3 regions of the Nocardia canadensis genome follow, and region 1 is predicted to be linked to each of the others. Evidence: riboswitches for the same ligand, from Rfam matches in the RefSeq annotation. Region 1 holds a riboswitch; each other region holds the start of a gene.
What was found. A riboswitch is a leader RNA that binds a small molecule or an ion and turns the genes downstream of it on or off. The one in region 1 is predicted to bind S-adenosylmethionine.
Positions count from the first base shown of each region.

Region 2: another riboswitch for S-adenosylmethionine. It lies ahead of Q7X29_RS07365 (bifunctional o-acetylhomoserine/o-acetylserine sulfhydrylase); the one in region 1 lies ahead of Q7X29_RS04285 (aminotransferase class V-fold PLP-dependent enzyme).
Region 3: another riboswitch for S-adenosylmethionine. It lies ahead of Q7X29_RS32240 (ABC transporter substrate-binding protein); the one in region 1 lies ahead of Q7X29_RS04285 (aminotransferase class V-fold PLP-dependent enzyme).

Region 1 covers NZ_JAVCWB010000002.1:223,523-227,507, forward strand. The annotation lists gene Q7X29_RS04275 (Pls/PosA family non-ribosomal peptide synthetase) at 1-306, opposite strand, end outside; gene Q7X29_RS04280 (MarR family winged helix-turn-helix transcriptional regulator) at 463-897, opposite strand; SAM riboswitch class IV at 1,193-1,307, shown strand; gene Q7X29_RS04285 (aminotransferase class V-fold PLP-dependent enzyme) at 1,356-2,672, shown strand; gene Q7X29_RS04290 (excalibur calcium-binding domain-containing protein) at 2,731-2,865, shown strand; gene Q7X29_RS04295 (flavin reductase family protein) at 2,903-3,370, opposite strand; gene Q7X29_RS04300 (DUF998 domain-containing protein) at 3,464-3,985, opposite strand, start outside.
Region 2 covers NZ_JAVCWB010000002.1:908,194-912,178, forward strand. The annotation lists gene Q7X29_RS07355 (TetR/AcrR family transcriptional regulator) at 1-74, shown strand, start outside; gene metX (homoserine O-acetyltransferase MetX) at 88-1,236, opposite strand; gene Q7X29_RS07365 (bifunctional o-acetylhomoserine/o-acetylserine sulfhydrylase) at 1,233-2,549, opposite strand; SAM riboswitch class IV at 2,630-2,740, opposite strand; gene Q7X29_RS07370 (TetR family transcriptional regulator) at 2,804-3,544, opposite strand; gene Q7X29_RS07375 (MFS transporter) at 3,752-3,985, shown strand, end outside.
Region 3 covers NZ_JAVCWB010000010.1:1,954,622-1,958,606, reverse strand. The annotation lists gene Q7X29_RS32250 (MFS transporter) at 1-980, opposite strand, end outside; gene Q7X29_RS32245 (FMN-dependent NADH-azoreductase) at 958-1,584, opposite strand; SAM riboswitch class IV at 1,806-1,922, shown strand; gene Q7X29_RS32240 (ABC transporter substrate-binding protein) at 1,965-3,128, shown strand; gene Q7X29_RS32235 (ABC transporter permease) at 3,128-3,985, shown strand, end outside.

The sequences.
Region 1 (3,985 bases):
GCCGCAGTAGAGGACGGCCAGGATCGTGACGTACAGCGCGGCGCTGCCCGAGGGCATCCGCACGCCGACCCGGTCGCCGGGGCGCACCCCCGCGGCGGTCAGCTCGGTCATCCTGGCCTCGATCGCGGCGATCAGCTCCATGTAGCTGAGCACGACGGTGCCGTCGTCGATCGCCGGTGCGTCGGGGTGGGCCAGGGCGGTGCTGGTCAGGATGTCTACCAGGGTGCGCGGCGGCGCGGCCAGATCGGCGCGCAGGAGTGGATCACGCAACCGGCTCGCCGGGTCCTCAGTGCGTGGCTCGAGCATGGCGCTCAGTCCACCTCTCATCGGTCGACCCCCATCGGTGGTGTTTGTTGTTTCACGGGCGGGTTACCGGAGGGCAAACGGGATGGTCACCAGATGCCAACGGTACTCGGAGAAGGTGTGGCCGGACGGCAGCGCGAGGCGTGCCGCCGGCGCCGATCACGACGGCGAATCCGGTGATTCGCCGAGCGCGGTCAGCGTCAGCCGGTGCAGGGTGCGCTGTTCCTCGGGATCGAGCCGCTCCAGCACGCGCGCGGTGGCGTCGGCGATGAGGCGGTCGGTGCGCTTGCACTGCTTGCGCCCGGCGTCGGTGATCCGCAGCCGGTATTTGCGGCGGTCCTTGCCGTCGCGGGTGCGTTCGACCAGGCCGGCGCGTTCCAGCGCGTCGATCAGCCGGACGACTTCGCTGCGGTCGATGCCGAGGGCGTCGCCGACCTTCTTCTGCGTCAGGTCGGCGTTCTCCTCGATGAAGGTGAGCACCCAGTGATCGCGCAGCGGGACGTCGATCTCGGCGTGCAGTGCCTTGGTGAGCCGTCCGAGCGCGTACACCGGATAGCGCGGCAGGCCGCGGACGGGGTTCGAGTTCGTGGACATGATCGGCAACCCTAACAGATAGTGGGGGAACTCAATCATTTGGGTCATCCATCATGGATGAGGCAGATTGTTGGGCGATTCGCGGGCGGGTGGCAATCCGGCGGCAATCGGGTCTCGGCCGGGATGTCCGATTCCTTTGTGGCCGTGAGGATTACCTTTCGGATGTCGGAACCGGTCACGGCGCGGGTCGGTGGGGCGGGTCGTCGCCGTCGCGAGCGCGGCGGGTGCCACCGGTTCCGACGGGCCGATCGTGGGTGGTTGACAGCTCGCCGGATCGTCTGCCACTCTCGAAACAGGTCACGAGTACCAGCGACAAGCCCCGGCTAGCTGGTCGGCAACCCTCCTCCGCGGTGGGGTGCTCCGGGTGACGACCAGGCCGCCGTCCGCAGTGGGCGCGGCAAGCGCGGACTCGCAGCACCCTTTTCGGGAACGAGTCCCTGAGCCGACGGGATTTCGTCATGACCGCAGTAATCGACCCCACCTGTGCCCTGGCCACCGTCTCCGGTGCGGACCTGCGGGTTCCGCTCGTGCAGGGCGGGACCAAGGACTACGCCAACTTCGACTACGCCGCGAGCGCACCGGCCTTGCAGCAGGTCACCGACCGGATTTCCAAGCTGCTGCCGTACTACGCCAGCGTGCATCGCGGCGCCGGATACGCCTCGCGGATCTCCACCGAGTGCTACGAGGCGTCCCGTGGCGCGGTCGCCCGGTTCCTCGACGCCGCCGACGACCAGGTCGTCGTGTTCACCCGCAACACCACCGATTCGCTGAACCTGCTGGCCGGCTGCGTGCCCGGCGAGACCGTGGTGCTCGATATCGAGCACCACGCGAACTTCCTGCCGTGGACCGCGCACGGGCGCCGGGTCGTGCGGGCCGCCGATACCGTCGAGGAGACGATTCGCCGGGTCGTCGCCGAATTGTGCAGCAAGCCCGCCGCTTTGCTCGCGGTGACCGGCGCCTCCAACGTCACCGGTGAGGTGCTGCCGCTGGAGCGGCTGGCGACCATCGCCCACCTGTGCGGCGCGCGGATTCTCGTCGACGCGGCGCAGCTGGCGCCGCATCGCCGGATCTCCCTGCGCGAGACCGGCGTCGACTACCTCGCCTTCTCCGGGCACAAGCTGTACGCGCCGTTCGGCGCCGGTGTGCTGGTCGGTCGGCGGGACTGGCTCGACGCCGGCGAGCCGCACCTGGCCGGTGGTGGCGCGGTGCGCGAAGTCGGTGTGGCGCAGGTCGACTGGGCCGCGGCGCCGCAGCGGCACGAGGCCGGTTCGCCGAATGTGCTCGGCGCGGCCGCCATCGCCGCCGCCTGCGACGCGCTCGCCGCGATCGATCCGGAGGAGCTCGTCGCCCACGAGCGGTTCCTGGCCGACCGGTTGCGCGACGGGCTGGGTGCGATCCCGGGCGTCGAGCTGATCCGCATCTGGTCCGACAGCCCGGACTGTGTCGGCATCGTCGCCTTCACCGTGGCCGGCTATGCCCCCGGTGAGGTCGCCGCCTACCTCTCCGCTGAACACGCCATCGGTGTCCGCGACGGCCGCTTCTGCGCCCACCCCCTCCTCGCGGCCCTCGGCCTCGACGCCGCCCTGCGCGCCAGCATCGGCCTCGGCACCACCGCCGACGACGTGGACCGCTTGATCACCGCCGTCGCCACCCTCGTCGAATCCGGCCCCACCTGGACCTACGCCGCCACCGACGGCCTCTGGAACCCCACTCCCGAAACCCGCCCCCTCTCCGGCGCCGCCCTCACCGGCGCCGCCCCCTGCCTCATCGGCTGAGCCGCCACGGTGCGGTCGGACGTGCGTGTCCGGCCGCACCGCTCTGTCCCCATCGGGAATGTGCCCCGGTGATCCCTACAAGAACTGCGCTGCCGCGCGCGCCGCGGGCGCGGCGCCGCTCCACCGTGGCGAGCCCGGCTACAGATCCGGCTTGGACGCCGACGGTGACGGTATCGCTTGCGACAGGGGCTGACCTGCCGATCGGCGCCCCGGCTCGCGCAGCGGCGTTGTCAGGTGTCGAGGGCGGTGGGGCGGTGGTATCTGCCGTTGTAGTAGAGGAGGGGGGCGGCGGACGGGGATTCCCTGGTGTCGTCGTGGACTCGGGTGACCAGGCCTACGGCGAGGGTGTGGTCGCCGATGTCGATGAGTTGGTGGAGGGTGGCGCGGAGCCAGATGGGGGTGCCGTGCAGGACCGGTTCGCCGGTGTCGAGGGTGGTCCACAGGGAGCGGTCGGTGAAGCGGTCGGCGGCGGTACGGGAGAAACGGTGGGCCAGGTGGTGCTGGTGTTCGCCGAGGAAGTGGATGACGACCGAGTCGGCCGCGCGCAGGGCCTCGATGCTCGAAGACGTATGGGCGATGTTGAACGACACCAGCGGCGGTTCCAGCGACAGTGAGGCGAAGGACGTCGCCGTGAAGCCGACGGGGCCCGAGTCCGCTCCGATCGTCACCACGGTGACGCCGGCCGGATAGTGCCGCATCGAGGCCCGATACTGCTCAGCGGTGATCCCGCTCAGATCATCGGGGACGACCAGTTCGGCCGGAATACGTCGCGCATCACCCACCGCCCCAAACTACGCCTGCGGCGCGACCGCACCCATCGCCCGGTCGTCGCGCTGTGCGCCGATCGCGCCGGCCTTGTCTTCGGTGAGCACGCGGAACGCGAACACGACCTGCCACAACCCGATGAACAGGGTGGGCAGCCGCTCATAGAGCCCGGCGGAGGAATCCGCACCCGCCACGGTGTTTTCGAACGCAACGAAGAACGCGCCGACTGCCGCCAGCGACAGGACGCCGGTGGCGACCGAGAAGGCTGCCCAGCCGCGGAAGGGGCGACCCGCGGCGGCGAACGCGGCTACCGGGAACGCCAGGAAAACCACCAGCGCGCCCATGCTGTGCACCGTGCCGATCGCGGTGACGGCATCGGACTCACCGGCGGGGAATCCGAGCGCAGGGTCGGTGGGGGCAACGCCGATCAGGACCAGCCCCGCTCCCGCGACGAGCAGCGACACATATCCCGAAGTCCGGATGGCCGCCGAACGCCGGAGCGCCTCGGCGAAGCACAGGGTCAGCACGCCGTAGACGACGAAGTTCGC
Region 2 (3,985 bases), 680 kb from region 1:
AGTATCCGCGCGAACGGCTGCAGGCCTATGTGCGCTCGATCATGACCCTGCTGGCCGGGACGACACGGGACTGAAAAGGCCCGGCCGTCAGCGGTTCTCGCGGGCCAGCCGCATGGTTTCGGTGAGCAGCTTGGACACCGCGGCGGCCTCGGTGAGGAAGCCGTCGTGCCCGTCGCGCGAGTGCACGATCTCGAGTCCGGCGCAGCCCGGCAGCCCCTCGGCCAGCTCGGCCTGGGTGTGCAGGGGGTAGAGCCGATCGGAATCGACGCCGCCCACCACGACCGGCACCGTCGTCGCGGCCAGCGCCGCGGCGATCCCGCCCCGGCCGCGACCGATGTCGTGGCGGTTCATGGCCTCGCTGAGCAGCACATAGGTGGCCGGATCGAAGCGCTGACACAGCTTCTCGGCCTGGTGCTCGAGGTAGCTCTGCACCGCGTAGCGCCCGCCCGTCCACGGATCCTCGTCGCCCTGGGGACGATTGGTGAAGCGGTGGTCGAGCTCGCCTTCGGTGCGGTAGGTCAGGTGCGCGATGCGCCGGGCCAGGCCCATGCCGGTCATCGGCGCGCGGCCGGTGCCGTGGTAATCGCCGCCCTGCCAGTCGGGGTCGGCCGTGATCACGGCCATCTGGGTGGTCTGGGTGCCGATCTGGTCGGCGGTGGCGCGGGCGCCGACGGCCAGCACCAGCGCGGCCGCCGACCGCCCCGGCTGTCCGACGATCCACTCCAGTACCCGCATGCCACCCATCGATCCACCGACGACGGCGGCCAGCCGCTCGATCCCGAACAGATCGAGCAGCTGCGCCTCGGCGGTGACCTGGTCGCGGATGGTCAGGTCGGGAAACCGCGAACCCCACGGCGCGCCGTCGGGCGCGAGCGAGGACGGCCCGGTGCTGCCCTTGCAGCCGCCGAGCACGTTGGTCGCGATGACACACCACTCGTCGGTGTCGATCGGCGCGCCGGGGCCGACCATGCCCTCCCACCAGCCGGGCTGGGCATTGTCGGCGCTGGCGATGACGTGGGAGTCACCGGTCAGGGCGTGTTCGACGAGCACCACATTGTCGAGTGCGGGCGAGAGCTCGCCCCAGCGCTGCACCGCCAGCCGCACATCGGGGACCACGGCGCCGTTCTCCAGCGCGACGTCCCCGATGGCGACCACGCCGAGTCGCCCGTCCGGCGGTGGCAGCAGGGCCACACCGGTTGCGGGACGGGCGATCGGCGATTCGGTGCTCACAGTCACGTGTTCGCCGCCGCGAAACCGGCGCGCAGATCCGCCAGGATGTCGTCGATGCCCTCGATGCCCACGGCGAGCCGGACCAGCCCCGGGGTCACGCCGGAGGCCAGCTGCTCCTCGGGCGTCAACTGCGAGTGCGTGGTCGACGCCGGGTGGATCACGAGAGAACGCACATCACCGATGTTAGCGACATGGCTGTGGAGGCTGAGCGCGTCCACGAACTTCTTGCCCGCGTCGACGCCGCCGCGCAGCTCGAACGCGACGATCGCGCCCGCGCCCTTGGGGGCCAGCTGCTTGGCCCGCGCGTACCACGGCGAGGACTCGAGACCGGCGTAGTGCACGGCCTCGACGCCCGGCTGCTCGGCAACGAACTTCGCCACGGCCTCGGCGTTGGCGACGTGCCGCTCGACCCGCAGGCTCAGCGTCTCGATGCCCTGGGCGATGAGGAACGCGTTGAACGGCGACACCGCCGCGCCCAGGTCGCGCAGCAGCTGCACGCGCGCCTTGAGCGCGAAGGCGGGCGCGCCCAGGTCGGCGAAGACCGCGCCGTGGTAGCTGGGGTCGGGCTCGGTGAAGCCGGGGAAGCGGGCGTTGCCGTCGGCATCGCGCACGGTCCAGTCGAAGGTGCCGCCGTCGACGATCACGCCGGCCACCGCCGCACCGTGCCCGCCGAGGTACTTCGTCGCCGAGTGCACGACGATGTCGGCGCCGTGGGCCAGCGGCTGGATCAGGTACGGGGTCGCGACGGTGTTGTCGACGATCAGCGGGATGCCCGCCTTGTGCGCGATCTCGGCGATGCCGGGGATGTCGAACACGGCACTGCTCGGGTTGGCGATGGTCTCGCCGTAGAACGCCTTGGTGTTGGGCCGGATGGCGGCCTGCCACTGCGCCAGGTCGTCGGGATCCTCGACGAAGGAGACCTCGATGCCGAGCTTGGGCAGCGAGTAGTGGAACAGGTTGTACGTGCCGCCGTAGAGGTGCGGGCTGGACACGATGTGGTCGCCCGCGTTGGCCAGGTTCAGGATCGCGAAGGTCTCGGCGGCCTGGCCCGAGGCCAGCAGCAGCGCCGCGACGCCACCCTCGAGCGCGGCGACGCGCTGCTCGACGGCGTCCTGGGTGGGGTTCATGATCCGGGTGTAGATGTTGCCCGGCTCGGCGAGACCGAACAGCGCGGCGGCGTGATCGGTGTCGCGGAAGGTGTAGGAGGTGGTCTGGTAGATCGGCAGCGCCCGCGCGTTGGTGGCCGCGTCGGGGGACTGGCCCGCGTGGATCTGCTTGGTCTCGAAGGACCAGTTCTCGGGCAGGGCAGAGTCGGTCATGAAAAGCTCCAGGGTTGTTCGCCGGTGTTTCGCGTCAGATGGGTTGGATCGACGGACAACAACACATGGGGGCCTCCTGCGATGCGCGCTTGCTCCCGGCCTTCGGGAGCCCGGTCATCACCCGGAGCACCCCACCGCAGCTGGAGGGTTGCCGACCAGCGAGCCGGGGCTTGGCACTGGTACTCATGACCTTGCCGACATGTTAACCGGCGATTGCGCCCGCGCGGAAACTTCCCCCGGTTTCATGCCGTGGATCACTCCGCCGCCGGTGTGCCGACCGCTGGCGTGTCGGGGTCCGGCTGGGCGCCGCAGATGCGCCGAAGCTCGTGGTAGGCGCGCAGAACGGCGTCGCGGGTGACCAGCGCGGCGGCCTCGGGGGTCGAGCTGAGCAACGCGTCCTCGACCGAGACGAGCGAGAGGTGGCACAGCATCTGCCAGGTGCCTGCCACCAGCCGGACCGAGAAGTCGTCCGGGGTCGTCGACATCCGCTCGGCCAGTCGCGCGCAGACCGCGATGTTCTTCTTCTCGGCGTACTCGAGTGCCCGCGCGTTCACGGCCTGGCTGGCGCGCATGATCCGCTGCATCTGCAGGAACTGACGCAGGAACCGCACGCCGTCGGCATCGGCCTCGGTGTCGATGACCTGCAGGTAGGCGCCACACAGCGCCTGTAGCTCGTTGTCGGTGCGCGGTTGCTCGCCCAGCGCGACGGCGACGGCGAGCCCGAAGTCGTCGATCGGGGCGAGCACGATGTCTTCCTTCATCGGGAAGTACCGGTTCACCGTGCGGGGGGAGACGTCGGCGCCCGCGGCGATCTGCTCGACGGTGGTCGCGTCGAAGCCCTGTGAGTCGCACAGGTTCAGCCCGATCTCCACGATCGCCGCCTTGGTCTGCAGCTTCTTGCGTTCGCGCAGGCCGGTCGGCGCGCGATCGGGCCCGGTAGGGGCTGCGGGTTCGGTCGTCCGGTCCGCGCTGATCGGAGTGGTCGAGTCCAGCATTCCTCCAGATTACCGTCCCACCCGATTCGTCTGTCCTCGCACGTCAAATGTCGCAGTCAGACATTTTGCTCTTGACGCCAATTGTCTCGCGGTGTCAGGATTGAGCGCGAGCCTTCGAGTGACTAGGAGTCCGCGGTGACCGGCACCGAAATAGATGCGAAACCTACTGAGGTACAACAGAGTTCGACACGCTGGTGGGCGCTCGCCGTGCTCGCCTCCGCGCAGTTGATGGTGATCCTCGACGCCACCGTCGTGACGATCGCGCTCCCGTTCGCCCAGAAAGACCTCGGCATCAGCGAGGGCGACAAACAGTGGGCGCTCACCGCCTACACGCTGATCTTCGGCGGCCTGCTGCTGCTCGGCGGCCGGATGGCCGACTACCTCGGCCGCAGGCGGATCTTCCTGATCGGCCTGGTCGGCTTCGCCGCCGCATCGGCCCTG
Region 3 (3,985 bases), on a different contig from region 1:
GGCGCTGCGATCGCGACCGCCGCCACGAACGCGAACAGCCACGTGCCGACCCAGAGCCCACCCAGCGGCACGGCGGTGAGCGCGGCCGCGATCCCGGCCGCGCCGAGGGCGGTGATCAGCCGGAGCTCCGGATTGATCGTCGCCAGCCTGCTCGCCAGCAGCGGGATCGCGATCATGGCCGGGATCGCGCTGGCCCGCAGGGCGAGCAGGGCCGTGCTACCGGTGCCGATGCCGTCGGGCGGGGCCAGCTGGATCCCGGTGTAGATGCCGACGAACGACCCGAGCACGGCCAGGCAGCTCAGGTAGAGCAGGGCGAGGCGGGGCGTGCGCAGCAGCGCCGCGAAGGCCACGCCGACCGAGCGTGCCGACGCGCTGCCGCCCGCCCGCTGCCCTGGTTCGAGCACCAGCCGCAAGACGACGGCCGAGACCGCGAACGCCAGCGCGCCCGCCACGAAGACCGCCCGCCAGCCGAACGCGTCGTCGACCAGTTGCGCCACTACCTGCGCGATCACGCCCGCGCCGAGGAACGAACTGGTCAGGCAGGTGAGTGCGAAGACCCGCCGCTGCGGCGCGATCCGCTCGGCGAGGTAGGCGAAGGCCGCCGGTGCGAAGAAGGACGCGGTCAAGCCCTGCGCCACCCTGGCGGCGAGGCCGGCGCCGAGATTCGGCGCGGCTATCACCAGCAGGGTGGACAGGGCGGTCGCCGCCAGGCCCCCGACGATCACCGGGCGGCGCCCCCACTGGTCCGAGAGCGGACCGGTGACCAGGAATCCCGCCCCGTAGGCCAGCCCGAACGCAGTGGTGGTCCAGGTGGCCGCGGCGCGGGAGGTGTCCCACACCGCGGCCAGGTCGCCCAGCACCGGCAACACCACGTAGAGCTGGCCGACGACGAGAATCCCGACGGCACAGACCGTCGCGACGGTCCGGCCGGTCGGCGCCCACCCCCGATCGGTCGACTCAGTAGTCGCCGGCGAGCTCACGCGCACGTTCCTGAGCCGCGTCGAAGCCGACCTGGGGGTCTTCGGTGAGTACGGTCGGGGCGAAGCGGATCTCGGCCACGTCCTTCACCCCGACGAACCGCAGCCAGTCCTGCACGAACGGGGTGGCGAAGTCGTTGCCGAACTGGATCGGCACCCCCGGCTGGTGCACGCCGCTGGTGTAGACGGTGACGGCGCGCTTGCCCTCGAGCAGGCCGCTGTAGCCCACCTCGGGATCGAAGGCGAACGCCCAGCCGGGCTGGGTGACGATGTCGACGTACTGCTTGAGGATGTAGGGCACGCCGTGGTTCCAGATCGGGATGTTGAGGACGTAGAGGTCGGCCGCGGCGAACCGGTCGAACACGGTGCGCGCCTGCTCCCAGGCGGCGACCTGTTCGGGCGTCTGCTCCGAGCCGGTGAAGACGGCCAGTTTGGCGGCGGCCGCGTGGGTGCCGAAGTCGGGCAGGCCCGCGTCGAACAGGTCGAGGGTGTCGACGCGCAGGCCGGAATCCCGCGCGGCGAGGGCTTCGATGAAAGTCTGTGCGATAGCGCGGGATTGGCTGAATTCGCCGCGGGCGGAAGCGTTGATGTGCAGCAGAGTGGTCATGGGAATAGCAGTACCGAGCCGGGTGAACGTCGACAATGATTTGTCGCAGGCTGCGCTGATCGGTCACCGATTTCGGCCGGCACTTTTTGTCTCGAGCTGATCGCAAATCGGTCGTGCGCCGATCGCCGCAGCTAGGGCCGTATCCGACTGTCCCGGAACGGCATCAGTGGTGGTCATGAATCGCCGGACGCCGCGTGACCTGCTGCTACATTTCCTCCCACGGTCACGAGTATCAGCACTTTCGAGCCCCGGCTCGCTGATCGGCAACCCTCGCTCGGCGGTGGGGTGCCCCGGGTGACGACCAGGTGCTCTCGACAGGGAGAGCGCAAGCGCCGAAGGGTTCTTTCGTGCGTTCGGCATGTTCGAAGGAAAAATCAGCAATGAGCAAGTTCTCGATCGGCTCGCGCCGTCGTGTCAAGATTGTCGCCGGTGCGCTGGCGGCGGTGACGGTGGCCGCCGCGGTGGTCGGTTGCAGTGATTCCGGTAGCGGCGAATCCGCCGATGGACCGGTATATTTCGGTGTCTCGGGGCCCCGGACCGGTCCGTCGGCCGAGTACGGGCGCCTGTGGCAACAGGGCTTCGAGCTGGCTCTGGACGAGATCAACGCCGCGGGCGGTATCAACGGCCGCAAGGTCGAATTGAAGTGGGAGGACTCGCAGTCCGATCCCAAGCAGACCGTGCCCATCGCCACCAAGTTCGTCGACGACAAGTCGATCATCGCCGAGCTGGGCGACTTCTCCTCGCCTGCCTCGATCGCGGCGTCGCCGATCTACAACCGCGGCAAGCTCGTCCAGTACGGCTTCACCAACTCCGCGGTCGACTTCACCAAGGCGGGCGACTACTCGTGGAGCCCGTCGATCACCCTCGACGTGTTCCAGGAGCGCAATGCCGAGTGGGTGTCGAAGAAAGCCAAGAAGGTTTCGGTGGTCTACCTCGAAACCGACTGGGGTAAGCAGGCTTTCCAGTTCTTCGAGAAATTCGCCGCGCAGAAGGGCGTGGAGATCGTCTACTCCTCGCCCATCCTGCCCGACTCCACCGATGTGAAGCCGATACTGATCAAGGGCCGCGAGGCCAACCCTGACGCGGTGGTGCACCTGGGCTACGGCCCCGACGGCGCGCTGGTGGTCAAGCAGCTGCGTGATGTGGGCTTCACCGGCCAGTTCTTCGGTGGCCAGAACACCCCGCAGTTCATCTCGCTGGCCGGCGCGGCCGCCGAGGGCGACATCGTCAACGGAATCTTCAGCCCCGCCGACCCGGACCCGAAGGTGCAGGACTTCGTCACCAAGTTCCGCAAGAAGTTCAACACCGATCCGGGTGACTTCAACGTCTACGCCTACGACGCGCTGCACGTGGTGGCGCAAGCGGCCGAGAAGGGCGGCGCGACCCGCGAGGGCATCCTCGACGGTCTCCGGACCGAAACGCAGTTCACCGGAATCGGCCTCGGCACCTTCGCCTTCGACCAGGAAACGCGACGCCCGAAGGGCGTGACCCCGCGTGAGCTGGTGCTGAAGGAAGGCAAGTTCGTGCCGACCGGCAACCGCTGATGTTCGACACGCTGATCGCCGGTGTGGTCCACGGCAACGCGTACGCGCTGCTCGCCGTGGGCATCACCCTCATCTTCGGTGTCACCAATGTCATCAACTTCGCGCACGGCGCGGTGTTCGCGCTCGGGTCGATCCTGGGCTGGTGGTTCATCGCCGAGCAGGGCCTTCCGCTCTGGCTGACCATCGTGCTGGTGCTCGCGATCACCGCCGCCGTCGGTGTGCTCATCGATGTGCTGGCGGTGCATCCGCTGCGCAAGGCGCCCGCCATCGCGGCACTGCTGGCGACGGTCGCAGCCGGGTTGATCATCGAGAACCTGACCCAGATCGTCTTCGGGCCGGACACCCGTCCGTTCCCACAGGTGCTGCCCACCAACAACTTCCAGCTCGGTGGGGTCCGCTTCGGCACCTCCGATCTGGTGATGTTCGCGATCACCCTGGTGGTGATGGCCGGGCTGGCCGGGTTCCTTCGGTTCAGCCGCTACGGCCTGGCCATCCGGGCCACGGCCCAGGATCCCGACGCCGCCGCCCAGATGGGGATCGGGGTGAGCCGCATCCAGGTGCTGGCCTTCGCCATCGCCTCCGGGCTCGGCGGTCTGGCCGGCATCTTCGTCGGCCTGTACAACTCGAACATCTCGCCGACCAGCGGCACCCTCGCGGGGCTGACCGGGTTCGTCGCCGCCACCATCGGTGGCCTCGGCTCGATCCCCGGCGCGGTGATCGGCGGGTTCGCGCTCGGCATTCTGGAGGCGTTCGGGATCTACGTCTTCGGTGACGGCTACCGCGACCTGATCACCTTCGGCGTGCTGGTGGCGTTCCTGATCCTGCGGCCCGGCGGCCTGCTGGCCAAGGTGCCCGCG